4 regions of the Blastococcus sp. SYSU D01042 genome follow, and region 1 is predicted to be linked to each of the others. Evidence: riboswitches for the same ligand, from Rfam matches in the RefSeq annotation. Region 1 holds a riboswitch; each other region holds the start of a gene.
What was found. Region 1 has a riboswitch for cyclic di-AMP ahead of ACI79H_RS12055 (C40 family peptidase). Riboswitches for the same ligand answer to the same signal wherever they lie in the genome.

Region 1 (7,096 bases):
GTCCGGCGCGACGTCGACGTCCCGATGCGCGACGGCGCCACCCTGCGCGCCGACGTCTACCTCCCGGCCGGCACCGGTCCGCACCCCACCGTGCTGCTGCGCTCGCCGTACGGCCGCGACGTCGGCTTCGCGCTCACCACGGCGGTGCCCTACGCCGAACGCGGCTACGCCGTCGTGCTCCAGAGCGTGCGCGGCACGTTCGGCTCCGGCGGGGAGTTCACGCCGGTGGTCAACGAGGAGCACGACGGGCAGGACACCGTCGCCTGGCTGCGCGAGCAGCCCTGGTTCGACGGCCGGCTGGCCACCCTCGGCCCGAGCTACCTCGGCTACACGCAGTGGGCGCTGGCGCTGGACCCGCCGCCCGAGCTCAAGGCGATGGTGCTGCACATCGGCCCGCACGACCTCGCCCAGGCCGGGATGGTCGACGGCGCCTTCCAGCTCACCAATCTGGCCATCTGGACCGACATCATCGCCCACCAGGAGCAGGTCAGCTGGCTGCGCGGCATCATCCGGCTGGCCCGGGCGGAGCGGCGGCTCAACCCCTACCTCGGCGAGCTGCCGCTGCAGGGCCTGGCCGAGCGCCTCGGTGGGACGCCGGTGCCGTGGTTCGACGAGTGGATGGCCCACCCCGACCTGACCGACCCCTACTGGGACCGCTACCGCGCCACGCCGGCCGTGCACTCCTCGACGGTCCCCACGATGCTCATCAGCGGCTGGCAGGACTGGTTCGTCGAGCAGACGCTCTACCAGTACGCCGCGCTGCGCGAGCGCGGCGTCGACGTCGCGATGACCGTCGGCCCGTGGGCGCACCTGACCATCGACCCGGCGGTGACGACGCCGGAGAGCCTCGCCTGGCTGGCCACCCACCTGCCGGTCGACGGCGCCCCGGCGCCACCCGAGCGGCACGACCGCGTGCGCGTGCACGTCAGCGGCGCGCGCACCTGGCGCACCCTGCCGGACTGGCCGCCGGCCACCACCGACCGCACCTGGTACCTCGACGACGGCGGCCGGCTGGTGGACGACGCCCCGGCGCGGCCGGGCTCGACGAGCTGGCGCTACGACCCGATGGACCCCACCCCGTCGGTCGGCGGGCGGGTGCTCGCCGGCAGCGCGGGCCAGCGGGACAACCGCGAGCTCGAGGCGCGCGACGACGTCCGCACCTTCACCACGCCCGCGCTGCGCACGCCCGTGGAGGTCCGGGGCGGGGTGCGCGTGCGGCTGGTCGTCGAGCCGGACAACCCGTACGCCGACGTCTTCGTGCGGCTCTGCGACGTCGAGCCGAACGGGCGGTCGGTCAACGTCACCGACCGGCTGGTCCGGCTCGACCCGGCGCCGGGGGAGGAGCCGGTCGCCGGTCCGCGGACGGTCGAGACGACGCTGCCCGACACCGCCCACCGGTTCCGCGCCGGCCACCGCGTCCGGCTGCAGGTCTCCGGCGGCGCCCACCCCCGCTACGCCCGCAACCTCGGCACCGGCGAGCCGCTCGGCGAGGCCACCCGCGGCGTCCCGGCGGACCACCGCCTGTGCACCGGCGGCGCGACGCCGTCGTCGATCACCCTGCCGACGGCGTGACCACGGGCCGGCTGCTGGCGGGGCCGGCGACGGGGACGACGGCGGACGGTCGGCCCGTCTGGCGGGTGCCGCTGGCGGACTTCCTCGCGCAGGTCCGCCCGGCCTACGGCGGCCCCGACTGGGACGACGTCGTGCGGTCCGTGCTCGCCGACGCCGACGAGCGGGAACGGGTGGGCACGCTCGCGGCGCTCGTCCCGGGCGGCTTCCGCCAGCCGGTCATCGTCGACGACGAGGACCGCGCGCTGCGGAACGGCATGCACCGGGTCGTCGCCACGATCCTCGCCGGAGGCAGCCACCTCGACGTCACCGACCGGTACTCGACGGTCGACCGGCCGCAGCTGCGCGTCGAGTTCGCGCTCGAGCTGCCTCCCGCACACCCCTACGAGGACGTCCACGAGGCGGCGTCGTCGTTCCTCTGGTCGTTCCCCGTGGGCGAGGAGTGGGCGGAGACCGACTGCATGTACGACGCCGACCCGCTGATCGGTGGCTACTGGTACTGGCCCGCCGACCGCACGGAGGACCTCGTCGCGGCGATGACCGCCCGCGCCGCCGCCCGGGGGGCCGGCCTGCGGGTGCACGTCGCCGAACCGCACGAGCCCGACGAGGAAGAGGACGACTGAGGCGCCGGTCGCCCGGTCCGACCCCTCGCCGGGGATGCCTCGTGCACAACCGATCTCACCCGGGCGGGTACCTGTGACGGTGTAGCCGATCAAGTCAGCGCAGCGGCGGGCCGATCCACGGAGCATGAGCAGGTCCGCAGCGCCCGAGGTGGCGACGACGCGCGTCATGGCGCGGACGACCGCCACCTTGTACGCGTTCGGCGGGGTCGCGGGACTGCTCGTCACCTGGGACACCGCCGCCGGTCCGCGACGGTCCGTGCTCGCCGGCCTGTGCCTCGCCGCGCTCGCGGCCGCCGCTGTCGTCGGCCGGTGGGGTGCGCGCTGGCCGCGGGGGGCCTTCCACCCGGCGGTCGGCGCGGCCACGGTGCTGCTCGCCACCGGCGTGCTCGTCGCGCCCGACCCGGTGACGTCGCTGGCCGCCGCCACGCTGGTCGCCTTCGTCGTCGTCGACGCGCACTTCTTCTTCGCGCCCCGCGCCGCGCTCCTGCACCTCTGCGGCGCCGTGGCCGGCGTCTCGGTGGCGCTGCTGCTGTCCGGTGGGGTCGGCCTCGGCGTCGCCCTCGGGCTGGACCTGCTCCTGGTCGGCATGGGCACCGTCATCCGTCAGCTCGTGTTCCTCGCTTCCCGCGCCAGCCGCGACCCGCTCACCGGGCTGCGCAACCGGCGGGGCTTCGACCAGGCGCTCGAGGAGCTCCTCTGCGACGCCGCCCGGACCCGGGCGCCGCTGACGGCAGTGCTCATCGACGTCGACCACTTCAAGTCCGTCAACGACACGTACGGGCACGACGAGGGCGACCGCGTGCTGTGCCGGGTCGCCGACTCGTGGCGCGGCGCGGTCCCGGCCGGCGCGGTCCTCGCCCGGCACGGCGGCGACGAGTTCTCGCTGCTGCTCCCCGGCGTGCTCGGGGACGAGGCGCTGGCCCTGGTGCGGCGGGTGTGCGCGCTCGACCCGGGCGTCTCGCTCTCCTGCGGCGTCGCCGAGCACCGCCCGGGCGACAGCGCCTCGCAGCTCATGCGCAGTGCCGACCGCGCGCTCTACGACGCCAAGGAGCTCGGCCGCGGCCGCGCCGAGCTGGTCGGCGCCCCCCGTGACGGGTCCTGGGCCGCCCCCGCGCGCTGACGCCTCAGCCGTCCTCGTCCAGCCAGGCCTCCACCCGGTCCAGCTCCGCGTGGGTGAGGCCGGTCGAGCGGTCCGGCGCGACGACGAGCACCTGACCGTGGGCGGCGATCCACCCGCTGGTGTCCTCGGCCTGGTCGGCGAGGTCGTCGTCGATCCACACGATCCGCCGCTCGGGCTCGGCCGCCGCGACCGACTGCGCCGCCGCCAGCTTCCACCACCCGGCGACGCCGCCGAGCGCTCCGCCGAAGCCGGTGGGCAGCGCGTCGCGGTCGTGGGTCCGCAGCCCGCGGGGCAGGCCCATCGGCTCGGCCAGCAGCCGGTCGGCCATCCGGGTCCAGGTCGTGAGCCACTGCAGCTCCACCCGGCCGCGCTCGTGCAGCGCGCGCACCCGGGTGAGCACGCTGGGGTCCCACGACAGGACGTAGCCGTTGAACCGCCCGCGGTGCCAGCCCTCGGGCAGGTCGTGGCGCACGGCGTTGAGGACCCCGTCGACGTCGAGGAGCAGGACGGGCGGGGGAGACGTCACCGCGTCGTCCTACCCGGGTGCGGTCCAGTCGTGACGACGGCCTCAGGCGGTGATCGCGTCGCGGCGCTGGTGGCGCAGCCGGCGGCGCTCGCGCTCGGACAGGCCGCCCCAGATGCCGAAACGCTCGTCGTTGGCCAGCGCGAACTCCAGGCACTCGGCCCGCACCTCGCAGCCGGTGCACACCCGCTTGGCGTCGCGGGTCGAGCCGCCCTTCTCCGGGAAGAAGGCCTCCGGGTCGGTCTCGCCGCACAGCGCGGAGAGCCGCCACGACTCGTCGTCGGCAGGTGCTGCCCAGGGGGTGGCCCAGGTGGTCTCGTCGGCGACGGCGGGTTCGTCGGTGACCAGGGACAGGAAGGGGCGGTAGCTCGAAGGCACGGGATGCTCCAGGGGAAGTGGGGCGGGGTGACGGACCGGTACGGCCCGTCGGCTGTCCGCAACGTTATGCGGGCGTGACCTGTCGGGCTCCGGCGCATCCGACCGAAACGATTCCGTCCGTTTGGTGCATCTTGTGCACCCGCCGGCGTGCCGCCCGCCCGCCGACGTGGCCACTCCGGCGGGCTGGGCGCCGCCGGGGTGGCCACGTCGGTGGCACTGCGGGGTCAGGCGACGCGGCGCGTGGAGTGGTAGCCCGGCATGGAGTCCACCCGCACGACCGAGACCGGCTTGCCGTAGGTCGAGGAGTGCACCATCAGCCCGTTGCCGATGGCCATCCCGACGTGGCTGACCGGGCTGTAGAAGAAGATCAGGTCACCGGGCTGCATCTCGTACCAGGGGATCTCCACCCCGGCGGTCGACTGCGCGCGCGAGGTGCGCGGGATCTCGACGCCCGCGGCCCGGTAGGCCGACGAGGTCAGCCCCGAGCAGTCGTAGCCGCCGGGACCCGTGCCGCCGTACACGTAGGGCTTGCCCTGCTGCGCCAGGGCGGTGTCGACGGCGACCTGCGCGGCGTGCGTCGGCGCCCCGACGGGCGAGGAGGAGAAGGACGCCGGAGCGGCGGTGAAGCCGGCGGGGGCGGCCGCGACCGGAGCCGGTGCCGCGGCACCGGTGTCGGCCGAGGCGGCGAGCGGGGTGAAGGCGATCCCCGCTCCGGTGAGGACGGCGAGCGCCGCCCCACGAGCGGAACGACGGGTGGGCGTGGACGTGCGCATGGTCGTCATGGACGACGGTTCTCCTTGTTCTCCGGAACCGCCTACCGGGTTAGCTGACGGGTTCGGGCGGGGAACTCGCCCGGCGCGCCGGCAGGTCCGGTCGCGCTTCACCCCAGGGGAACGGTGGGTCCCCGGTCCGGGCTGCGGGAGGTCTCCGGCAGCCCGGTTCGGCGGTGCCCGGCGAGGTGCCACCGGAGGCGACGACGAAGGCCTCGGCCGGACGGCGACGACGCTAGGTCGGGGCTGCGGCAGTCACAAAAGGACGCCGCGCCGCGGAAGGTGCGCACGCCGAGGCCGCCGCGCCCGGGCGCCCGGGCGGCGACTCGCGTGCGAGCACGGCGGTTCCCGACGGCGGCACCGCGCCGTCCCGGAACGCGTCACGGAACGCGATCGGCCGCTTACTTCGCTCTCACCGGCGTGGCGGGACGCAGCGTCGAGGACCGGTCGCCGCCCGGTGGGATCAGGACCCATGCCTCAGGACACCGGGACGTGTCCCGCCCGAGGGTCTTCCTCGTCGGACGGGAAGGACCCGCCCGCTCGAGGAGGAGACACACCGCAATGACCGCAGAGACGCTGCTCGTCCCCGCCGCCGGCACCGCCCGCCCGGTCCCGCGCCCGGCGCCCATCGGCCGCCGTGCCGCCGTGGCCTGCCTGGTCGTGGGAGCGACGCTGAACCTGGCCGAGGCGCTGCTCGGCCGCGCCGCCGGCGTGGGCGAGTCCACCGAGGCGACCCTCGATGCCGTCGCCGGCCGGCCCGGGCTCACCTCGGCGACGCTCGTCGCCGGCACCGTCGCCATCCCGTTCCTGCTCCTCGGCCTCGTGGCCATGGCGCAGCTCGTCCGTCCCCGGATGCCCCGTCTCGGTGCCGCCGCCGCCGTGCTCGGCTTCGTCGGCTCGCTCGGCTTCCTCGGCCTCCATGCGGTCTCGATCGTCGATGCCGCGGCTGCCGGGCAGCCGGACCGGGCGGCCATGCTGGCGCTGATCGAGGACGTGCAGTCCAGCCCGCTGGCGCTGCTGGTCCTGCTGCCCTTCCTCGTCGGCATGCCGCTGTCGGTCCTGCTGACCTCGATCGGCATGCTGCGGACCCGCGTGGTCGCCCGGTGGATCCCGATCACCCTGCTGGTCTTCCTCGTCCTCGACTTCGGCCAGTTCCCCACCGGCCCCGTGGACCCGCACTGGCTCTTCGTCGCCGCCGCCGCCGGTGCCGCCGCCGCCATCGTCCGCCGCAGCGACGAGCAGTGGTGGCGCGGCACGGTGGACGCCGGCACGCGACAGGGCTGACCGGCCGAGGCCGACGCACTAGCGTCCCCGCCTGATGCTCAGGAGCCGTCCGGTCCGCGCGAGCCGGGCCACCCTCGTGGTGGCCCGGCTCGCCGCCGTGCTCTCGATCGCCTACCTCGCCGCCGGGATCGCCGCGCACCTCGCCACGGCCCCGGCCGACCGGGCCGACCTGCTCGCGACCCCGGAGCCGGTCATCGGCCCCGCCATGGCCCTCGTCGGCGCCGTCCTCCTGGGGCGCGTCCCGCGGGGGGCTGCCGGCCACCGGGTGCTGCTGCTCACCGCCGTCATCGGCTGCTCCGCCTGCGTGTACGCCGGCTCGATCGGGATCGCGGTGCACGGCGCCGCCGGCCCGGCTCCGGTCGACGACGTCGCCGCGTGGCTCGCCCAGTGGACCTGGATCCCCGCCTTCGTGCCGTTCGCCACCCTGCTGCCGCTGGTGTTCCCCGACGGCCGGCTCCCGTCTCCGAGGTGGCGGCCGGTGGCGGCCGCCGCGGTGGGCCTCGTGGTCGTCATGGTGCCGTTCGCCGCCTTCACCGACGTGGGCTCGACGGCGGGGCGCCCGGCCAACCCGCTCGCGGCCGACGCGCTGGAGCCGGCCGTCGACGTGCTCGGCGGGGTCCTCTTCGCCGCGCTCCCGGTGCTGGCGCTGGCCGCGATCGCCGGCCTGGTCGTCCGCTTCCGGCGCGCCGATGCGCAGGAGCGCCGGCAGATCGCCTGGGTCGGCTACGCGCTCGCGTGGGTGGTCGGCGCGGCGTGGATCTCCCCGCCGCTGTTCGCGGTGACCACCCTCGCCGTCCCGCTGGCCATCGGCGTGGCGGTGGTGCGCTAC
Region 2 (7,096 bases), on a different contig from region 1:
GCGGAGGACGGCGGCGTCCTCGTAGCGCTCCTCGGCGGCCAGCCGCTCGACCCGCTCCAGCAGCGGGGCGACCAGCGCGACGGGGTCGCAGGCGACCGCCGCCCGCAGGACCCCCGCGACGTCGGCGTACTCGGCGACGGACTGGGCGCCGGTGCACGGCGCCCCGCACCGGCCCATGTCGAACAGCGCGCAGGCCGACCCGGACGGGGCGCGGGCGGAGATGCGGGCGGTGCACTGCCGCAGGGGAAGCGACTCGTGGACGGCCGCCACCGCCGCGTCGGCGGCGCGGCGGTCGGGGAAGGGGCCGAGGAAGACCCCGGCGCCAGGGCGGACGCGGCGCACCACGGACAGCCGGGGGAAGGGCTCGTCGGTGAGCCGCACCCACAGCGCCCGCTCGGGGAAGCGGGAGCGCCGGTTGTACCGGGGCTTGTGCTCGGCGATGAGGCGCAGCTCGCGGACCGCCGCCTCCAGGGCGTGCGCGCACGGGATGGCGTCGACCCGGTGCGCGAGCGCGACCATCTCGGTGATCCGGCTGCGCTGCTCGCCGGAGGTGAAGTAGCTGCGCACCCGCGTCCGCAGGTCGGTCGACGTGCCCACGTAGAGCGGCTCGTCGCGCGGGCCGCGGAAGAGGTAGACGCCCGGGCCGTGCGGCACGGTGTCGGCCAGGTGGCGCTTGCGCCGGCGCTCGGGGTCGATCTGGCGGGTGAGGCCGGTGAGCTCCTCGAGCGAGGAGATGCCCAGCGGGCCCAGCCGCTCGAACAGCCCGTGCAGCACGTCGACGGTGGCCCGCGCGTCGTCCAGCGCGCGGTGCGTGGGGGAGGTGGTGGCCCGGAAGTACGGCGCCAGCGTGGCCAGCTTGCAGTTGGGCACCTCGTCGCGGGTGAGCAGCCGGCGGGCGAGCACCGCCGTGTCGACCGAGGCCGCAGCGGGCCAGGGGATCGCGTTCTCGGCGCACGCGGCCTTGAGGAACCCGAGGTCGAACGGGGCGTTGTGCGCGACGAGCACGGCCCCGCGTGCGAACTCCAGGAAGGAGGGCAGCACCGTCCCGATCCGTGGCGCGGCGGCGACCATCGACGTCGTGATCCCGGTGAGCACGCTGATGTAGGGCGGGATCGCCGTCCCGGGGTCCACGAGGGTCTGGAACTCGCCGAGCACCACGCCGCCGCGCACCTTCACCGCACCGATCTCGGTGATCGCGCTGTCCTTCGGGGAACCACCGGTGGTCTCCAGGTCGACCACGACGAAGGTGACCTCGGCCAGCGGCGTGCCGAGTTCCTCGATCGTTCCCTGCACGTAGAGCGGGAGGGCGGGGGAGGAGCTCACGGGGCGGACGGTAGGTCGGGGTGCCGACAGTCCCGGGGACGCCGCGCCGGGGCGGTCGCTGCGCGGGGCGGCCGGCCGGGTCGCCCGGCCGGGGGGTACCAGGCCTCCCACCTGGCGGTTCGCCGCCGGCCGGGACACCATCACCTGCGGTGGGCGACGCCGCCCGGATTCCGCAGAGGTGGTCCCGATGTACCCGCGCCCCCCGAGGTCGGCGGTGCCGTGCGCGCCGCGCGGCCGCCCGCCGGCGAGGCTGCTCGTCGCGCCGCTGGTCGCGCTCGCCCTCCTGGTGCCGGCCGCCCCGGCGGGAGCGGCGCCCAGCGACCAGCCGGGCGGGACGTCCGGGGTGCTCGACAGCCGGGCGCTCGACGAGCTCCAGCAGCGGGCCTCCGAGGTGCAGCGCGGGCTGCAGGAGCAGCAGGGGGCGGTGGTCGAGGCCCGGGACGCCCTGGCCGAGGCCGAGCGCGCCGTGGCCGGCGCCCAGGCGGTGCTGGGCGAGGCCGAGGGCGAGCTGGCGGTGCACCAGGAGGAGGTCGCGCGCTACGCCGCGGCCGTCTACCGGGACGGTGGCGCGGTGACCCCGCTGACGCTGCTGCTGACCGGGGGCGACCCCGGCGACGTGGTGTCCGCGCTCGGCTTCCTCGACGTCGTCGACCGGCACGCGGCCTCGGTCATCGGCGACGCGGAGGCGCAGCGGCAGACCGCTCTCGGGGAGCAGCGGCAGGCCGCCGCGGCGCTCGAGCAGGCGCGGGCCCGCGCCGACGAGGTCGGCGCGCGGATGGCGGAGCTGGAGGCCGCGGCCTCCGAGGTCACCGCGGAGCTGGACGCCGCCCTCGGTGCGGTGGACAGGCAGCTGGCCCAGCTGCAGCAGGAGCAGGTCGAGGTCAACGAGCGGACGGCGGCCAGCTGGCGCGCCTACGTCGACCAGCTGGCCGCGGCCGGCGTGGTCGCCCCGCCGGCAGCCGCGCTGGGCGACCCGGCGGCGGGCCTGCCCGAGCGCCTGGTGCCGGTGGGGGCGGCCGGTGGCGGCGCCCAGCGCGGCGCAGCGCAGCTGCCGGGCCGGCCCTCGTCGCTGCTCGTGCTGCCCGCGGAGACGCTGGCGGCGGTCAGCGCCGCCATGGAGGCGCTGGGGCTGCCCTACGCGCCCGGGACGGCGGGACCCGAGTCCTGGGGGTGCGGCTCGCTCGTGCAGGCGGTCTACGGGCGGGCCGGCATCCCGCTGCCGGGGGAGCAGGCGGAGCTGTTCGCCGTCACGACGCCGGTCGCCCCCGCCGACGTGCTGCCCGGGGACCTGGTCTTCCTGGGGACGCCGGAGGCGGGGCTCGGCCACGTCGGCCTGGCCCTGGACGCGCGCACCATGCTCGCGGCCGACGCTCGCGCGGGCGCCGTCGTCGTCCGCACGCTGCCCGCCGAACAGGTGCTCGGTGTCGGCCGGCCGGTCCTCGGCCGGCGCCCGCCGGTCGCGGCGCCGGGGCCGGCCGCGGGCGCGCTGCGGGTGGAGTGCGGCAACACCGTCTACCCGCCCAGCTACGACGGCGCGCGGCAGTGGGGCGGCTACCCCAACGGCCTCATCCCGCCCAGCGCCATGTGCGCGCTCGGGACGGGCGGGCACACGCTGCGCTGCGACGCCGCCGCGGCCTACCGCGCGATGTCGGGGGCGTACGCGGCCGCCTTCGGCGGGCCGCTGTGCATCACCGACTCCTACCGCACCTACGCCGGGCAGGTGGAGCTCTACGGCGAGAAGCCGGCGCTGGCCGCCGTCCCGGGCACGAGCAACCACGGGTGGGGGCTCGCGGTGGACCTCTGCGGCGGCATCGAGACCTTCGGGACGCCGCAGTACGCGTGGATGGTCGCCAACGCCGGCCGGTTCGGTTTCCTGCACCCCACGTGGGCCGACCCCGGCAACGGGCGCGAGGAGCCGTGGCACTGGGAGTACGCCGGCACCTGACCGCCGCCCGCGGAATTGTCGGTGGCCGTTCCTACCGTGCGGATGACTCACGGAGGAGAGACATGCTCATCGACTGCGACACCTGCACCGTCCGCGGCACCGGCTGCGGCGACTGCGTCGTCACCGTCCTGCTCGGCGCCCCGCCCGGCTGGGAAGGGGTCGACCCGGTCGTCGTGCCGATGACCGGTCGTCCGCGTCCGGCCGCCCCCGCGGCCGAGGACGTCGTCGTGCCGCCACCGGGTGTGGTGGTGGAGTTCGACGAGGTCGAGCGCCGGGCGGTCCGCGCACTGGCGGAGTACGGCCTGGTGCCCCCGCTGCGGCACCGCGGCCGTCCCGGGGCCGACGGTGGCGGGGCACCCGGCCGGCGCACCGGCTGAGGACCGCGTCACGTGGCCGGGATGACTGCGGAGGGTGCTTCTACCCCTACGCAGCGCCGATGGTCGGGAGGCGCGCGGTGCGCGGAGCGATTCTCGTCACAGGTTTACCTGCTGCCCCGGTTTGTCACGGCAACATCACGAACGTAGGGTCGTCGCGTCCGACCGGGTGGTCGTCGTCCCCCGAGGGACGGCCTCGGCCGGGCACCGCCGAATCGCCGCACGGCGTCCGCAGGGACGTCCGAGGTGAACCGGGGACCCACCGCAGTCCTGGGGTGAGTTCCCCTGCAGGGCCGGTTCGCCGGTGAGCAGGGGATAGGGCCAGTCTTCCCCGCCCGAACCCGTCAGCTAACTCGGTAGGCGGTGACGAGGAAGAAACGGAGAGCCGCCGCTCGTGGCGACCCCTCACGCCCTACCCCCGCATGCCCTCGCACCGTTCCGTCCCGACACCCCGGCCGGCCCCGTCCGCCGGGTGGGCCGCCTCCGGGCCGGCCTGCTGATCGGTGCGACCACCGCGCTGACCTTCACGATGGTCCCCGGCACGGCCTCCGCCGAGCCCGGCACGGCCACCAGCACCGCCGAGGCCGCGCAGATGGTCGCCGACGCCAGCCGGCAGCTGGAGATCGTCAGCGAGCAGCTCAACGAGGCGAAGGTCGAGCTCCAGCGCCAGCAGGCCGCCGTCGACGGCGCCGAGCAGGCCGCCTTCGAGGCCCAGCAGCAGCGCGCCGCCCTCGACGGGCGCATCCGGCAGCTGGCCCGCACCGCCTACACCAGCGGCGGCAGCTCGCTCACCCAGCTCGACGTGCTGCTGACCAGCGACTCGGCCGACGAGTTCGTCTCCCAGCTCGGCACCCTCGACGCGATCGCCGGGCGCACCAACGCCGCGGTCAGCGAGGTCGCCGAGGCCTCGACCCGCGCGGAGGACACCCGCACCGAGGCGCGCGAGGCCCGCGAGCGGGCCGAGCGGGGCGTCGCGGACATCGAGGCGCAGCAGCGCGACCTCGAGGGCAGGATCGCGGACTACCAGCGGCAGTACGACGCCCTCGACGCCGCCCAGCGGGCTGCCCTCGAGCGCGCGGAGGACGAGCAGCCGGTCCGGGCCTCGCGTGCCGAGCGCACCGCCCCGGCGCCCGCTGCCGCCGCTCCCAGCGGTGCCCCCGCGCCCAGCGGTGCCGCGCAGATCGCCGTCGACACCGCCCTCGCGCAGGTGGGTGACCGCTACGTCTGGGGCGCCGGTGGTCCCGACGCCTTCGACTGCTCGGGCCTCACGTCCTACGCCTACGCCGCCGCCGGCGTCTCGCTGCCGCACTCCAGCCGCAGCCAGTCGCAGATGGGCACGCCGGTCTCGCGGGGCGAGCTGCAGCCGGGCGACCTGATCTTCTTCTACAGCCCGGTCAGCCACGTCGGCATGTACATCGGCAACGGCCAGATGGTGCACGCGTCGACGTCGAGCCAGCCGGTCAAGGTCGCCAGCGTGGACTCGATGGGCAGCTACAACAGCGCCCGCCGCATCGCCGGCTGACGCGCACCGCCCACCGACCGAGGGCCGGTGACCTCCTGGGCGGAGGTCACCGGCCCTCGCCGTCGGCGGCCCCGGGGGGCCCCGGACCCCGCCCCTAGGATCGGCGGCGTGGAGCACCTGTGACGCCGCGCCGCGCGGCCCTGCTGGTCGCGGTGGTCCTGCTCACCGCCTTCGCCGTGGTCGTCGCCGTCACCACGCCGTGGGACGTGCTGCCGGAGCCCCCGGGCGGCGCCACCCCCGCGGACCCGACCGCCGGGCTGTCCGCCGAGCAGGTCAGCCGGGCCGAGGCCTTCGCCGCCGCTCTCCGGCCGGCCTCGCTGGCCTCGCTGCTGCTGGGGCTCGCCGTCTCGGCGGTGCTGGGGCTCACCCGGCTGGGGGCACAGCTGGTCCGGACCGCCGGCGCGCCGCTGGGCGGCCGCTGGGCCGGGCAGGTGCTGCTGGGCGTCCTTGCCCTCGCGGTCGTCGGCCGGGTGGCCACGCTGCCGCTGTCGGCCTACGGCGAGGTGGTGCGCCACCGCTACGGGCTGTCCACGCGGAGCTGGGGCCTGTGGGCCCGCGACGTCGTGGTGTCGACGGCGATCGACGCGGCGCTGACCGCGCTCGGCCTGCTGGTCCTCGTCTGGCTCGCCCGCCGGGCGCCACGCGCGTGGTGGGCGCTGGCCGCGGCGGGGGCGACCGTGCTGGTCGTCGTCGGCTCCTTCCTGTGGCCGGTGCTCATCGAGCCCGCGTTCAACTCCTTCGAGCCGATGCCGCCCGGGCAGCTGCGCACCGACCTGCTGGCGCTGGCCGAGGAGAACGGCACCCCGGTGCAGGACGTGCTGGTGTCCGACGCCTCCCGCCGGACGACGGCGCTCAACGCCTACGTGTCCGGCTTCGGGTCGACCCGGCGCATCGTCGTCTACGACACGGTCCTCGACCGGCTCCCCGACGAGCAGATCGAGGCCATCGCCGCCCACGAGCTCGGGCACGTGGCCACCGACGACGTCCTCACCGGGACGCTGCTGGGTGCCCTCGGCGGCGCGGGCGGGGTCGCCCTGCTCGGCTGGGCGCTCACCTCGCCCCGGCTGCTGCGGCGGGCCGGGGCGCAGGGCCCCGGCGACCCGGCCGTGGTGCCGCTGGCCCTGCTGCTGGTCGCGGTCGGCACGCTGGTGGCCACCCCGGTGCAGAACCTGGTCTCGCGCCAGGTCGAGGCCCGGGCCGACGTGCACGCCCTGGACCTGACCCGCGACCCGGAGGCCTTCGTCGCGATGCAGCGGGGGCTGGCCGGCACCAACCTGTCCGACCCGAGCCCGCCGGCCGCCTGGCGGTGGTGGTTCGGCTCCCACCCGACGGTGGCCGAGCGGATCGCGCTGGCCGAGGACTGGACCCGGCTGGAGCGCGAGCCGTGAGCCGGACGCTGGTGGTCACCAACGACTTCCCGCCGCGCCAGGGCGGCATCCAGACCTTCGTCGCCGCCCTGCTGGAGCGGCGCCCGCCGGACTCCCTCGTGGTGCTGGCGTCGGACTCCCCGGGGTCGGCCGAGCACGACGCCGCGCTGCCCTACCCGGTGGTCCGCCGGCCCACCGGCATGCTGCTGCCCACCCGGGCCACCGCGCGGGCGGCCGTCGACCTCGTCCAGCGGTACGGCTGCGACCGGGCCTTCTTCGGCGCCGCGGCGCCGCTCGGCCTGCTGGCCCCCACCCTGCGCGCGGCCGGGATCGGGCACCTGGTCGGCGCCACGCACGGGCACGAGACCGGGTGGGTCGCGCTGCCGGGCAGCCGGCAGCTGATGCAGCGCATCGCCGGAGGGCTCGACGTGCTGACCTACATCACGGAGTACACCCGCGACCGGCTCGCCCCGGCGCTGGAGGGGCGCACCCGGCTGGAGCAGCTCTCCCCGGGGGTGGACGTCGAGCGGTTCACGCCGGACGTCGACGGTGCGGAGGTGCGGCG
Region 3 (7,096 bases), on a different contig from region 1:
CGGGGTAGGGCCGGTCGCATGGATGCCATCTCGTTCGGCAAGGCCGGTCTGCAGGGCTGGCGCGCGAGGGTCGCCGACGCCGTGGCGGCTCCTGTGGCGCGGCGCTCCGGTGTCAGCGACGACCAGGTGCGGGCGGCGGTCGGGGCGGCCTTCTTCGTCCTGTCGGTCGTCTACGTGGTCCAGACGGTGCGGCGGCTGGCCGGCGGCTAGCGTGCCGGCATGGCTGTCGACCCGCGCGGAACGGACCTGAAGCGGTACCTGCAGGAGGACCCGGGCGGTCCCGTCGTGATGCTCAACCTGCTGCGGTACGCCGAGGACGGGCGGGCGTCCTACGAGCAGTACGCCGAGGCGCTGCGCACGACGTTCCTCCCCCGCTACGGGGGCGAGATCCTCTACGCCGGCGAGGGGTCGACCGCCCTGGTCGCCGAGCCCGGCCAGGAGTGGGACGCCGTGCTGTGCATCCGCTACCCCTCGCGGGAGGCGTTCAGCCGGATGGTCGCCGACCCCGAGTACCAGCAGGTCACGGCGCTGCGCACCCGCGCGCTGACCGAGGCGGTGCTGCAGGCCACGACCCCCTGGTGAGGGCACCCTAAGTAGCGCCCGGGACACCGGACTACGGTTGCGGGCATGACCGAGGCACGACAGGCCGCCCGCCCACCCCGCACGCGGACGGCGCGGGTCGCCGAGGTGCTGCGCACCTCACGCGTGACCCCGCACGTGGTCCGCGTCGTCCTCGGCGGCGAGGGCATGGCCGGGCTCCCGTGCGGCGAGTTCACCGACCACTACGTCAAGCTGCAGCTGCCGCCCGCCGGCGCCGGCTACTCGGCGCCCTACGACGTCGAGGAGCTCCGCGGGCAGCTGCCGCCGGAGCAGTGGCCGGTCACCCGCACCTACACGGTGCGGTCCTGGGACGGCGACGCCGGCGAGCTCACCATCGACTTCGTGCACCACGGCGACGCGGGCGTGGCCGGCCCCTGGGCGGCCGCCGCGCAGCCCGGCGACCGGATCCAGTTCATGGGCCCCGGTGGCGCCTACCGCCCGCGGGCCGACGCCGACTGGCACCTGCTGGCCGGTGACGAGGCGGCGCTCCCCGCGATCGCCGCCGCGCTCGAGGAGCTGCCCGAGGGCGCCCGCGCGCTGGCCTTCGTCGAGGTCGCGGGGCCCGAGGAGGAGCAGGCCGACGTCGTCCCCCGGCCCGGCACCGAGCTGCGGTGGGTGCACCGCGGCGACGCCGCCCCGGGCGAGGCGCTGGTCGCCGCCGTCCGGGCCACCGAGCTCCCGGCCGGCCGCGGCCACCTGTTCGTGCACGGCGAGGCCTACGCCGTGCGCGAGCTGCGCCGGCACCTGCGCGCGCTCGTCGGCCTGGACCCCGCGTGGACGTCGATCTCGGGCTACTGGCGGCGCGGCGACACCGAGGACGGCTGGCAGTCCACCAAGCAGGAGTGGAACGCCTCGATCGAGGCGGAGGAGACGCCGGCCGGCGCCTGAGCGGCGGGGTCGGCACCGGGTCTGACAAGCTCGGAGGCATCCCGACCCCCACCTCAGGAGGACCCGTGCGCGCCGCCCAGATCACCACCCTCGACGGCCCCCGGGCGATCCAGGTCGTCGACGTCCCCGAGCCCGAGGCCGGGGACAAGGTCCTCATCGACGTGCACGTCGCCGGCGTCACCTACCCCGAGGTGCTGCAGAGCCGCGGCGAGTACCAGATGAAGCCCCCGCTGCCCTTCGTCCCGGGCAGCGAGGTGGCCGGCGTGGTGCGCTCCGCTCCCGACGGCAGCGGCGTCAGCGCCGGGCAGCGGGTGGCGGCCTTCCCGTCGCTGGGCGGCTTCGCCGAGGTCGTCGCCGCCCCGCCGTCGCTGGTGTTCCCGCTGCCGGACGGCACGAGCTTCGAGCAGGGCGCCGCGCTGCCGATGAACTACCTGACGATGCACTTCGCGCTGCGCCGCCGCGGCCGGCTCTCCGAGGGCGAGAGCGTGCTGGTGCACGGTGCCGCCGGCGGCCTCGGCACGGCGGCCGTGCAGCTGGCCAAGGCCTACGGCGCGCGCGTGCTCGCCGTCGTCTCCAGCGACGCCAAGGGCGAGGTGGCCCGCGCGGCCGGCGCCGACGACGTCGTCCCGGCCGAGGGCTTCCGGGACGCGGTCAAGGACCTGACGGGCGGCCGCGGCGTGGACATGGTCGTCGACCCGGTCGGCGGCGACCGGTTCACCGACTCCCTGCGCAGCCTCGGCCGCGAGGGCCGGATCCTGGTGCTCGGCTTCACCGGCGGGGAGATCCCGACGGTCAAGGTCAACCGGCTGCTGCTCAACAACGTCTCCGTCGTCGGCGTCGGCTGGGGCGCGTTCTGGTCGACGGGCGCTCCCGGCTTCCCGAAGGAGCAGTGGGAGGACCTCTACCCGCTCCTCGAGAGCGGCCGGCTCGACCCGGTCCTGGGCTCGGTGCACCCGCTGGAGGACGTCGTCGCCGCCGTCACCGAGCTCGACGAGCGCCGGGCCGCCGGCAAGGTCCTGCTCCGCGTCCGCGGCTGACCCCGCCGGGCTGCGGCGCTACTCCCCCAGGAGGCGCCGCAGCCGGCGGGCGGGCTCGAGCACCAGCACGCCGGGCAGCCGCAGGGCGGCCGAGGCGACCCGCACCCCGAACCGGAGCAGGTCCGGCCACTCGGCCGGCCGCGGCCGGACCGCTCCTGCACCCACGGGCCGCTCCCGGACCGGCGGCGGCACGGGGGGCAGGGGCAGCTCGGGCGCGGCCGGGGGCGGCGCCAGGACGTCCATCGCCGGGGAGCTGCGGCGCGGTGCGCGCAGCGAGGCGAAGGAAGGGATGGGCGGAGCCGCGGGCGACTCCTCCTCGTCGCTCCCCCGTCCACGACCGGTCGTCGGCACGGCGGGTTCCTCCAGGTGGCTCTCCGGGATCGGGGCGGGCGCGGCGGAGCGGCGCCGCCCGGGGCCGTCGACAGTAGCCGCGGCCCCGGGAGCGCCCCCCACCCCGGTCAGCGGTAGTTCACGTGGGGGTGGTCCATGTGGTTGGCCGTCGGGCTGCCGCGGTTCTCCATGGGCTTCCAGACGCCGGGCGAGCTCATCATCCGCTGCTTCCAGATGACGTACTCCACGCCGAGCTCGTCCCAGTGCGCGACGTGGTAGGCCACGATCGCGTCGCCGAGCGCCCCGTTGCTCATCACCATGTAGTCGACGGCGAGCCCGGACGGGTGCCCGCCCGGGTCGGCAGCGCTGGCGCGGGTGCCGCCCAGGGTGATCGACGCCGCGCCCGGCACGTTGCTGACGACCTTGTCCGCGGCGGCCTGCGCCCGGGGGTTGATCGGCCCGGCGGTGTTGTTGATCTTCGCCCGGACGGTGGCGGCGACGGAGCCCGCAGCCTCGGCGACCGCCGCGGCCGGGGCCTTCGGTGCGGGGGCCGGCGCGGTGGCCCGCGCCCGTGCCGCGGCCTGGGCGGCCTGGGCGGCCTGCTCCGCGGCGGCCTGCTCGGCCGCGCGCTGGGCTGCTGCGGCCTCCTCGGCCGCCTTCGCGAAGGCCGCGGCGGCCTCGGCCTCGGCCCGCTGCCGGTCGAGGACCGCCTGGTCGGCGGCGGCCTGCGCGAACGCGGCCGCGGCCTCGGCGTCCTCGCGGCTGCTGCGGCTGGCGGTGAGGTCGGTGAGCGACTGGAGGTCCTGGGTCACGTCGACCGGTCCGGCGGCGTCGTCCAGCCCGAGCTGGGCGGCGACGCTGACCGACTGCGCGTCGACCGGCTCGGCCTGCGCGGCCGGGCCGGTGCCGGCGATCGCGCTGACGAGGACCGCGCCGGTGGCGGCGACGCCCAGGTAGACGGCCGGCCGGCGGGTGCGGGCCGGGGGCCGGCGGTGGCCGGCGGCGGACGGGGTGGAGAACCGGCCGGTCAGGCCGGAGACGAGCGTGCGGGGGTGCATGGGTGCGGGTGCTCCGGGGGGATGCGTGCAGCAGCGTCCGACCAGGGACGACGAGGGGCTGCGACGGGTGTGCGGTCTGCGGGCGCTGCGGCTCCAGGGCGTACCGCCGCGGGGCGGACCACCGGGGGTGCCGGTGCGGGACCGCGGGCGTACCGGGACGTCGCCGCCGGAGGAGGACGGCGCGTGCGCGGAGCGGCAGGCAGCGCTCAGCTGTGCGGGGTCTCCCGCGGGGTGGAGGGGCGGGTGGACCGGGGTCGTGCGGTGGTGCAGGGGCGCGCCATCCGGCGGCTCTCCGTTCTTCCGATACCGCTTACCGGGTTAGCTGACGGATTCGGGCTCAGAAGTGCCCTACCCGCGGCGGGCACGTGCCCGGCGCAGGATTCACCCCAGTGCTGCAGTGGGTCCCCGGCTCGCCCGCGTCCCAGGAGGACGAGGGCGACTCAACGGCGTCCGGCGGCTTCCCCGGGTGGGGAGGTTGCGACCTCCGGACCGCTCAACGGTAACCACCGTTACGGTTCCGTGACAATCCGCTCGGGCGTGACGCGCCTCATGGGTGCCGGGCGCCGGTGACGAAGGCGCGCGCCTCGCGCAGCCACGCCACGCACTCCTCCTCGTCCGGCGACGGGATCTGCACCCACTCGCGCATGGGCCGCCCCGCGCGCGGCGAGCAGGGCAGCCCCCGCCCGTCGGCGATCAGGGCGCGCACGCGCTCGGCGGGCAGCTTCACGGTGAGCTGGTCGCCGCTGGCGAAGCCGTACGACCGGCCGCCGGCGGCCAGGGCGGGGGCGTGCAGCATCCGGTGCTCCTCGTCCTCCGGGTGCTCGGCGAGCACCCGGCGGACGGCGGCGGCGAAGACCTCACCGAGGTCGGCCACGTGCCTGCTCCCTCCTGCTGGGGGGCTCAGAGGCGGCGCAGCGCCGCCAGCGCCTCGCCGGCCATGCGCGACGAGCCGAGGGCGTTCGGGTGGACGATGACCGGGTTGGTGCCGGCAAGGACCGGCTCCACCCAGCGGACGCCGACGGGCTGGCAGGCGTCGTGCCCCTCGGAGGCCCGGCTCAGGTCGACGTAGGTCACGCCGGCCGCGTTCGCGGCCCGCCGGACGGCGTCGTTCAGCGTCGCCTGGACGCCGCGCAGGTAGGGGACGTCGCCCACCGCGACCGGCATCAGCGGGAAGCACCCGCCGGTCGCGGGCAGGATCGAGGGGTAGCCGAGGATCGCGATCTCGGCGTGCGGCGCCCTGGCGCGCACGGCCTTCAGCACCTGCACCAGCGAGGGGTAGGTCGTGTTCCGGATGGTGTCCTCGAAGGAGGCGCCGTAGCGGTCCCGGCACGGGCTGCCCTGGCCCAGGGTCGAGAGCCCGGCGGCGCCGCACTGGGTGATCGCGTTGATGAACACCCCGCTGTCGTTGCCGCCGATGGTCATGGTGATCACGTCGGTGTCGCGGGTGACGGCGTCCAGCTGCGGGGCCACGCCCGGGTGCTGGGGGGCGAGGTAGTCACCGGTGTCCGCGCCGCCGCACGTCACGTCCGTCAGCTGCGCCCCGGTGACCGCCGCGATGACGTGCGGGTAGTTCGCCGTCGAGCGCAGGCACTGCGGCGGGGCCGTGAGGTCCGGCGGCAGCACGCCGGAGGCCGCGCTGTAGGAGTCCCCCAGCGCCACGTAGCGGACCGGCCCACCGGCCGAGGACGACGGCGCGACGACCACCGAGGTGACGAGGAGGGCGAGCAGCAGGACGACGAGACGGCGCACGGTGAGCTCCGGGGAGGCGGGGACGGGGCCGCTGGGGACAACGACGCCGTGGTGCCCGAGTTACGCAGCTCACACGCGCGAGCGTGGGAAGTACTCCTTCCGGATGCTCCCACCCGCCCCGAAGGCCTCCCGCCGTCCACGGGAGTTCACACGCCTGACACGATCACCCGACATCTCCCGGGCCGGGGTCCGCGCCGCTCCTCATGCGAGGGGCGCGGTGGCTGGATCGTGCCCGGGAGGAGAAGGTGGGTCGTAGCGGATGGAGAGGATCCTCGTGACTGCCATTGACGCGGTACTGGACGAAGCTGGACTGACGAACGAAGCCGTCCGGTCCTACGTGAAGCACTGGGCACAGCACACCGGCGCGGAGCGGGTGGAGGTCGTCAACGCCTCCGACGACGCGCGGCTGCTGGCCGAGGCGCTGGAGGCGGGCGAGATCCTGCCGGCGGGCGAGGGGCGGTACTACTCCCGCAGCCACCCGAAGGACACGGCCCGCTCCGAGGAGCGGACGGTCGTCGCCACGAACAACCCCGAGGACAAGGGCGAGTACAACAACTGGCGCCCCGCGTCGGAGATGCGCCCGATGCTCGAGGAGCGGATGGCCGGCAGGTCCGCGGGCAAGACGATGTACGTCGTCCCCTACGTGATGGCCCCGCCCGGATCCCCGCTGCAGCCCTTCGCCACCGGCGTCGAGCTCACCGACACCCGCACCGTGGTCCTGCACATGATCCGCATGGCGCGGGTGGGCGTGCAGTACGTCAACGACCTCGCCGACCAGGACTACTTCGTCCGCGGCGTGCACGTGACCGGCGACCTGGACAGCCTGGGCCAGGGCACGGCCGAGGACCAGCGCTACTTCGTGACGATCGCCGACGAGCGCACGATCCTCCACTACGGCTCCTCCTACGGCGGCAACGCGCTGCTGGGCAAGATCGCCCACGGCCTGCGCCAGGCGACCTACGACGGCTGGGCGTCGGGCAAGTTCCTGGCCGAGCAGTTCCTGCTCCTGGGGATCACCGACAAGGAGACCGGCCGCACGTACCACATCTGCGGTGGCATGCCCAGCGCGTCGGGCAAGACGAACCTGGCCATGATCCTGTCGCCCGACGCCCTGGGCGACCGCTACCAGGTGCACTTCTACGGCGACGACATCGCCTGGCTGTGGGTCGACGAGGAGGACGGTCGCGTCTACGCGATCAACCCCGAGTTCGGCGCCTTCGGCGTCGCCAAGGACACCAACGAGGTGACCAACCCGACGGCCGTCGAGGCGATCTCCGAGGGCACCGGCACGATCTTCACCAACGTCGCCTACAACGAGAAGACCCAGGACGTCTGGTGGGAGGGCAAGTCGAAGAACCCGCCGGCCGACACCGACGGGTGGCGCGACTGGAAGGGCGAGCTGATCTCGGAGCGGTCCGAGGACGCGAAGGACGA
Region 4 (7,096 bases), on a different contig from region 1:
GTGCCCGGCTACCTGCCCGGCGTCGGCCAGGAGTGGGACGGCGTGGTGCGGCGCGGCGCCAAGCTGCTGCACGCCTTCGCCGAGGCCGTCGTGCCGCGGGTGACGCTGGTGACCCGCAAGTCCTACGGCGGCGCCTACATCGCGATGAACTCCCGGTCGCTCGGCGCCACCGCTGTGTTCGCCTGGCCCGGGGCGGAGGTCGCCGTCATGGGCGCCAAGGCCGCCGTCGGCATCCTGCACCGCAAGAAGCTGGCGGCCGCCCAGCCGGGCGAGCGCGAGGCGCTGCACGCGCAGCTGGCCGAGGAGCACGAGCGCATCGCCGGCGGGGTGAACCGCGCCCTGCAGATCGGCGTGGTCGACGAGGTCGTGGACCCTGCACAGACCCGCCGCCGCCTCGTGGCCGCGCTCGCGGCAGCCCCGCACGGCCGCGGAGCCCACGGCAACATCCCGCTCTGAACGAGAGCCCCGGACAGCAGATCGTCCGGGTGCCGCTTCCCCGACGGCACCCGGACGATCGGTCCCAGGCTACGACTAGACGACCTGGTGCAGCCAGGTGACCGGGCTGCCGTCGCCGGCGTGGCGGTAGACCTCGAGGTCGGCGTCCCAGGCCGCCCCCAGGAGCTCGTCGACCCCGTGCCGGAAGGCCTCGATGGACGACGCCGTGGCCGCGAGGTGCCGCAGCTGCTGCTCGCTGATCATGATGTCGCCGTTGGCACTGGTCGGCGCGCGGAAGACCCCGTGGCCGGGCACGTAGGACATGCGCTCGCCGTCGTTGCCGTGGCTGGCTTCCTCGGTGACCTCGAACCGCAGCATCGGCCACTGGCGCAGGGCAGCGACCAGCCGGGCACCCGTTCCCGGCGCACCGGTCCAGGCCACCTCGGCACGGTAGGACCCGTGCGCCGCGGGCTGCTCGTCCCACGACAGGGAGACCGGCGCGCCGACGACGCGCTCGAGCGCCCATTCGACATGCTGGCAGAGCGCCTTCGGGCACGCGTGCACGAAGACGACACCCTGGGTTGACCGTCGCTGCACGGGGCACCTCCATCGACTCGATCGGTCTCGTCTTCCCCTACGGACCCATCGATTCGGTGACTGGCTGTGTTCGGCAGTGGCGGAACAGGGCTTGCACGACCAGTCTGCACGATGGTGACCCGATCGCGCCAGCCCGAGCGGGACGGTTGTGCTCCATGTGACAGATGGGACCGGATCGGCCGCTTTACCGCTGGTCAGCGGCCATAGCACGCCCCCCGGCGGGGCGTCTACCGGGTCCGGGGCGATCCACAGCGCTTTCCCAGGACCCACCGCGGGGCGAGCGGCGCGGGATCGTGTCCAGCCGCCGATGCGGTCCGACCAGTGACGGACAGTAGCCGCCAGCGGTGACGGACAGTGGTGTGCCCGGTACGGCCCGGCGTGTTGCGGGTGCGCCCGAGAGGCTCAGGCCGGCAGGAGGGCGATCCGGTCGCCGCCGGCCGCCTTGGCGCGGTACATCGCGGCGTCGGCCCGGTGCAGCACCTCGGCGACGTCCTCACCCGGGACGAGCTCGGCGACGCCGACGCTGGCCGTCACCCCGCCCGGGGAGCCGACCAGCGCGACCGCCTGGCGCAGCCGCTCGGCGAGCATCTCGCCGGAGAACGTCTCGGAGACCTCGGCGAGCACGGCGAACTCGTCGCCGCCCAGCCGGGCGACGGTGTCGGTCTCGCGGAGCGCGCCGCCCAGGATGGAGGCGACGGCCTTGAGGACGGCGTCGCCCGCGGCGTGCCCGTCGCGGTCGTTGACCCCCTTGAAGCCGTCGAGGTCCACCAGGCAGACGACCGACCGGTGCCCCTCGCCCGCTGCGACCACGGCTCGGGCGAGCCGCTCGAGCAGCGTCCGCCGGTTCGGGATGCCGGTGAGGGGATCGGTCGAGGCGAGCGTCTTCTGCGTGCTGATGAGCAGGGACTGGCGCTCGTAGGAGGCCCACGAGTTGGCCGAGGCCATCGTGCAGATCAGCGTGAAGGCGACCATGACCGAGACGAAGAACATCCCGTTGGTGCTCAGCCCCGACGGCCCGAACAGGGCGACGTAGCCGCCCGTCATGACGGTGCCGATGGCGACGACGCCGTAGGGCGGGTAGGCCGCGGCCATGTAGGTCAGCGTGAGGAACAGCAGCGCGTCGAGAGGGCTGGAGGCCCCACCGTCCAGCCACGTGCCGAGCAGGATGACGCCCGTCGTGGCGAGGGTCCAGACGTAGAACATCGTCGGGCCGCGGTGGTCGCGCATCATGTCCCGCAGCGGCAGGAGCAGCAGGGCAGGGCAGCTCAGGACGACCAGGGCGGCCACGCCGAGCAGCAGGGGGTGGTGGCGGCCCGGGGTGTGCGTGGACAGCGCGTAGACGAGCACCGACAGGGCGCAGACCTCGCTGAGCAGCACCCCGTAGCGGACGTGGCGGACCCAGTAGGAGACGCGGTCGTCGTCCTCGGCCAGCGTCCGGAAGAGGCCGTCCCCGAGCACGCCCAGGAGCCGGCGGAGCGCGCCCGGTCCGCGGGCGCCCGCCGGTGCGCCGCGGGTGCGGCGACCTCCGGGGAGAGCGCTGGTCACACCCCTGTGATCGACCACGCCGGACCGCCGCTTGACCGGCCTCACCCCCGGGGGTGAGGCCGGGGTGGACACGGCGTGAGCGGTGTCCCATGCCTGCCGCGCCGCCGCCTGGGTAGGCGAGGACCATGGGACTGCACCAGGGCATGGCCGACGCCGGCCGGGACGAGGTGGGCGCGCGGGTGCTGGCCGCCTGGGATGCCTTCCTCGACCAGGCCGAGCGGGTGGACCTCGACCGACCCTCCCGCCTGCCGGGGTGGCGCGCGCACGAGATCTGCGTGCACCTGGGCTGCTGGGACGACCACGCGGCGATGGCCGACCTCGTCGCCTCCGCCCGCACCGGGGCCACGGGGGCACAGCCGGATCCGGACGCGGTCAACGCCCGGGTCACCGCGGCGCACGCCGGCGCGACCCGCGAGGAGGTGCTCGCCGCGCTGCACCGCAACCGGGAGGCGACCGCCCGGTACCTGGCCGAGGAGCCGGTCGAGCTGGACACCGCACCGACCGTGTCGGTCGTCGGCCGGCTGCCGCTGCTCAGCGTCGTCCTCGGGCAGGCGTACGAGCTGGCCGTGCACGGGCTGGACCTCGTGTCCTGCGGCGCCGAGCCGCCGCCGCCCGCGGTGCTGCAGTCGGGGCTGGCGGCGCTGGTGGACGTGACCGGTGCGCTGGCCACCTCGTGCGGGATCACCGGCCGGGTGACCCTGGCGACGCCCGACGGCGGCTGGTCGTTCGACGCCGACCCCGACGGCTGGCAGGTGCACGCCGTTCCTGCGGGCACGCACGAGGGGCCCGCCGTCCAGGGCTCGGCCGAGCTGCTGCTCGAGGCGGCGTCCGGCCGGATCAACCCGGTGCCCGCCGCGGCCCGGCGGCAGATCACGGTGCACGACGTCGGCGGCCTGCTCCAGCTCGCGCCGATCGTGCAGAAGGTGCCGGGGATCCCCGGCGGGCCGATCCTCCAGCTGGCCGCCCGCACGGTGGGCGGCGCCGGGGGGCTGCTGGGGCGGCTGCTCAGGAGGGGCTGACGCCCGACCGACGACGTCGGTACCAGAGGACGCCGACGACCACCGCGGCCAGCGGCAGGGCGAGCGCCGCCGTGGCGCCCGAGACCAGCGCCGGCGCGGTCGCCCCCACGCCGACCTGGACGACGGTGCTCGGGAGGATCCCCAGCGCGGTGGCCGCCACGTACGGCAGCAGCCGCATCGCCGTGAGCCCGGCGCCGTAGCTGAGCACGACGAACGGGACCACCGGGAGCAGCCGGCCGACCAGCAGCGGGACGAAGCCGCGGTCGACGAGGAGCCGGTCCAGCCGGGCCAGCCGGGTGCCCGCGAGCCGGGTCACGGCGGTTCGGCCCAGCCCGCGGGCCAGCCCGAAGCTGAGGACGGCGGCCAGGAGCGCGCCGGTCAGCGCCACCAGGAGCCCTGGGAGGAAGCCGACGACCACGCCGAGCAGCACCGAGACGGCGGTGCGCGGCACCGGAGCCATGAGCACCAGCCCGACGCCACCGACGAGCGCAGCCCAGCCCCCCGGGCCCGCGCCGCGCAGCCGGCCCCGGACGAGGTCGACGTCCGGGAGCTCGACGGTCAGGGCGAGGACCACCGCGGCGGCCAGCAGCAGGACCAGCAGCGCCGCACGGAGCCAGGTGGTGTCCGCTCCCCCCGGCGCCCGCACCGCTCCATGATCCGGTACGGGCGCCGATGCGCCGGTCAGCAGCCGCCGAGGGAGATGCCGCGCTGGCTGAGCCACGGCACCGGGTTGGTGCGGTTGGCGTAGAGGCCGCCCTCGTGCACCTCGAAGTGCAGGTGCGGGCCGGTGGACTGCCCGCGGTTGCCGACCTCGGCGATCTGCTCGCCGGAGGCGACGACCTGCCCAGGGCTCACGAAGAACTGGTTCACGTGGCCGTAGAGGGTGATCGTGCCGTCGCGGTGCTGCACCGCGACGGCGAGGCCGAAGCCGCTGGCGGGGCCGGCCTGGAGCACGACGCCGCCCTCGGGAGCGTGCACCGGCGTGCCGATCGGCGCGGCGATGTCGACGCCGGCGTGCAGCGTCCCCCACCGCGAGCCGTAGCAGGAGGTGACCCGGCCCGTGGTCGGGGCGGTGGCCCCGCCGGCCGAGGCGAGGGCGCTGCCCCCGGCACGGCTGGCCGGGCCGGAGGGCACGGCGGTGGTGGTGACGGCGCTCGCGGCAGCGGCGGCCGCCTCGCGGGCCGCCTGCTGGGCCTCCCAGGCCACGGCAGCGTCGCGAGCGCCCTGCATCTCGAGCAGTCGGATCTCCGCTGCCCGCAGCTTCTCGGCCAGCCCGAGCTTCTCCAGCGCGACGGTGTCGAACTCGGCCTGCGCGCCGGCCAGCTGGGCCTCCGCGGCGGCGTGCGCCTCGGCGGCCGCGGCGGAGGCGCGGTCCCGCTCGGCCACGGTGGCCTGGGCATCCCGCTCGGCACGGGCCTGCTGCACCCGCACGATCTCCATGGCGCCCAGCGTCTCCGCCCGCTGTGCCCCGAGGACGTCGAGCGTGGCGGCCTGCTGGAGCAGCTCCGCGGGGCCCTCCGCCTCCAGGAGCAGGTGGATGTCGCCGAAGGACGACTCCTGGCCACCGCCCATGTAGGCCTGCCGCCCGATCTGGGCGACGTCGTCCTCGGCCTCGCCGACCGCCCGCTCCGCCTCCGCGAGGGCGGCGGCGGCGCGCTCGGCCTCCCGGTTGGCGGCGTCGAGCGCGGCCTGCGCGGCCAGCGCGTTCCCGCTCGCCGCCTCGGCCTCGAGGGTCATCCGCTGCAGGTTGTCCTCGGCCTCCTGGACGCGCGCGCCGAGGGCGGCGATCTCCGCGGCGACGGCGTCGTGCGCGGACTGCGCCTCGTCGACCCGCGCGTCGTCCGCGGGGGCTGCCAGCGCGGCCGGCGCGGCGATCAGGGCGGCGGCGAGGACGGCGCCGGTGGCGAGGGAGGTGCGCAGCCGGCGCCTCCGGGGAGTGGTGCTGATGCGGTGGTGCAGGGTCGCCAACGCGACGGTTCTCCGTTCCTCACGTCCGCCTACCGGGTTAGCTGACGGGTTCGGGCCGTTAGGTGCCCTACCTGCCCCACGTCCCCGTGCGCGGGCAGGACTCACCCCAGAACTGCGGTGGGTCCCCGGTCCCCCGGCCATCAGGCCGGCGGGTTCGGCGGGGTCCGGCCGAGGCCCTCGGGTGTCGACGGCGGAGCTCGGCTGGACCGCAGGGAACGCTACAAGCGGATCGCGGCCATGTCACAGCCCGATAACGGTGCCGGCGGTCGCCCGGGGTGAGGACTCGCCGTCGCGACCAGCACGCCTTCGCCGCCGAGGGCGCCGGTGTGATCCGCGCCTCTCTGGCAGGCTGTGAGCTCGGGGGCGGTAGCTCAGCCGGTCAGAGCATGGGACTCATAATCCCTGGGTCGTGGGTTCGAGCCCCACCCGCCCCACTCACCGCTCGCGTCGAAGGTCAGCCACACCTGCGGCTCGTAGAGCTGCACGAAGAGGTCGGCCGGCACCTCGAGGACCTCCGAGCTCATCGGCCCGTCGGGTCCGGCGCACCAGCGACGGACCACGCCGGCGCCCTCGAGGACGAACAGCTGGCCCGCCGATCCCCGCGCCGTGGGCTCGGGGGCCGTGGCCAGGTCGGGTACCTGCGGTACGGCCCCTTCTCCACCCAGCCGGAGGAGGCGGACCACACCGGGGCGGGCCCCGCCTCGGCGACCGTCCCTCCCGCGGCGTCGACCACCAGGGCCTCGACCGCCGTCTCCTCGCACTCCTCGGCGGCGCCGGCCCGGCGGGTGACGACGACGCCGTCGCCGTGGGCCGCGATCTGGTGCCCCTGGCCCGTCGGCCGCGTGACCTCGGTGAGCTCCTCAGTGGGGTCGAACCGGTGGACCGCGGCAGCGCCGTCCTCCTCGGTGAGGATCCACGCCGCGCCGCCGGTGCCGGCGACCACCTGGAGCACCCGGTCGACCTCCGCGGTCGCCGCGAAGTCCGCCGGTGGGGCGGGGACCTCCGTCGCGTCCACGTCGGCGCCGGCCCCGCCGCTGCACGCGGTCAGGAGGGCGAGCACGGCAGCGGGCAGCGCCGGCACGAGCCGGCGTGGTCGTCTGCGGGACGTCGGCCCTCCGCACGTGTGAGTCGGCCGAGTTCCACCGCAAGCCACGGCCTGGACCGACCCGTGATGCAGAACCGCAACGTTGGCCGGCGGGCCGCTGACCGCGGGCTCAACCGGCGATTCCTACCGGCTCCGCACCGCCTGCGACAAGGGCTTCCGACCTCGTCCGGGCAGCACGTCGAGCGGCGCGGGAACACCTTGTCGCCGCCCGAATGCGGCCAGTACCGTCCGCCGCCGACTGGATGTGGACCCCGGAAGGGAAGCAATGACAGGACGACGACGGTCGACCCTGGCGGTGCTCTGCGGCGCCGCGGTGTCGGTGGTGGCCATGGCAGGACCGGCGGTCGCAGCGCCGCCGGACCCGCCGGGTCGCCTCTGCGCGGACGGGAACTGGTTCGCCATCGAGTACTCGGCCTCGTACGAGGGG

Region 2: linked by a shared signal. The riboswitch ahead of ACI79H_RS05780 (NlpC/P60 family protein) and the one ahead of ACI79H_RS12055 (C40 family peptidase) in region 1 are both predicted to bind cyclic di-AMP.
Region 3: linked by a shared signal. The riboswitch ahead of ACI79H_RS10560 (hypothetical protein) and the one ahead of ACI79H_RS12055 (C40 family peptidase) in region 1 are both predicted to bind cyclic di-AMP.
Region 4: linked by a shared signal. The riboswitch ahead of ACI79H_RS05210 (M23 family metallopeptidase) and the one ahead of ACI79H_RS12055 (C40 family peptidase) in region 1 are both predicted to bind cyclic di-AMP.

What each region holds. Positions count from the first base shown of each region.
Region 1 covers NZ_JBJGZM010000005.1:246,846-253,941, forward strand. Annotated here, with positions in the region: gene ACI79H_RS12030 (CocE/NonD family hydrolase) at 1-1,572, shown strand, start outside; gene ACI79H_RS12035 (hypothetical protein) at 1,569-2,192, shown strand; gene ACI79H_RS12040 (diguanylate cyclase) at 2,317-3,312, shown strand; gene ACI79H_RS12045 (HAD domain-containing protein) at 3,317-3,838, opposite strand; gene ACI79H_RS12050 (WhiB family transcriptional regulator) at 3,881-4,213, opposite strand; gene ACI79H_RS12055 (C40 family peptidase) at 4,438-4,995, opposite strand; cyclic di-AMP (ydaO/yuaA leader) riboswitch at 5,011-5,169, opposite strand; gene ACI79H_RS12060 (hypothetical protein) at 5,545-6,267, shown strand; gene ACI79H_RS12065 (sensor histidine kinase) at 6,302-7,096, shown strand, end outside.
Region 2 covers NZ_JBJGZM010000002.1:322,199-329,294, forward strand. Annotated here, with positions in the region: gene ACI79H_RS05765 (DEDD exonuclease domain-containing protein) at 1-1,323, opposite strand, end outside; gene ACI79H_RS05770 (D-alanyl-D-alanine carboxypeptidase family protein) at 1,511-3,268, shown strand; gene ACI79H_RS05775 (hypothetical protein) at 3,331-3,645, shown strand; cyclic di-AMP (ydaO/yuaA leader) riboswitch at 3,841-4,020, shown strand; gene ACI79H_RS05780 (NlpC/P60 family protein) at 4,115-5,164, shown strand; gene ACI79H_RS05785 (M48 family metallopeptidase) at 5,284-6,552, shown strand; gene ACI79H_RS05790 (glycosyltransferase family 4 protein) at 6,549-7,096, shown strand, end outside.
Region 3 covers NZ_JBJGZM010000004.1:343,298-350,393, forward strand. Annotated here, with positions in the region: gene ACI79H_RS10535 (hypothetical protein) at 19-210, shown strand; gene ACI79H_RS10540 (DUF1330 domain-containing protein) at 220-582, shown strand; gene ACI79H_RS10545 (siderophore-interacting protein) at 628-1,488, shown strand; gene ACI79H_RS10550 (NADPH:quinone oxidoreductase family protein) at 1,554-2,525, shown strand; gene ACI79H_RS10555 (hypothetical protein) at 2,544-2,876, opposite strand; gene ACI79H_RS10560 (hypothetical protein) at 2,984-3,913, opposite strand; cyclic di-AMP (ydaO/yuaA leader) riboswitch at 4,206-4,369, opposite strand; gene ACI79H_RS10565 (hypothetical protein) at 4,461-4,787, opposite strand; gene ACI79H_RS10570 (SGNH/GDSL hydrolase family protein) at 4,814-5,662, opposite strand; gene ACI79H_RS10575 (phosphoenolpyruvate carboxykinase (GTP)) at 5,922-7,096, shown strand, end outside.
Region 4 covers NZ_JBJGZM010000002.1:205,096-212,191, reverse strand. Annotated here, with positions in the region: gene ACI79H_RS05235 (acyl-CoA carboxylase subunit beta) at 1-456, shown strand, start outside; gene ACI79H_RS05230 (DUF3145 domain-containing protein) at 532-1,032, opposite strand; gene ACI79H_RS05225 (diguanylate cyclase domain-containing protein) at 1,435-2,577, opposite strand; gene ACI79H_RS05220 (maleylpyruvate isomerase N-terminal domain-containing protein) at 2,703-3,596, shown strand; gene ACI79H_RS05215 (TVP38/TMEM64 family protein) at 3,583-4,242, opposite strand; gene ACI79H_RS05210 (M23 family metallopeptidase) at 4,278-5,564, opposite strand; cyclic di-AMP (ydaO/yuaA leader) riboswitch at 5,576-5,734, opposite strand; tRNA gene ACI79H_RS05205 (tRNA-Ile) at 5,925-5,998, shown strand; gene ACI79H_RS05200 (hypothetical protein) at 6,085-6,645, opposite strand; gene ACI79H_RS05195 (hypothetical protein) at 6,935-7,096, shown strand, end outside.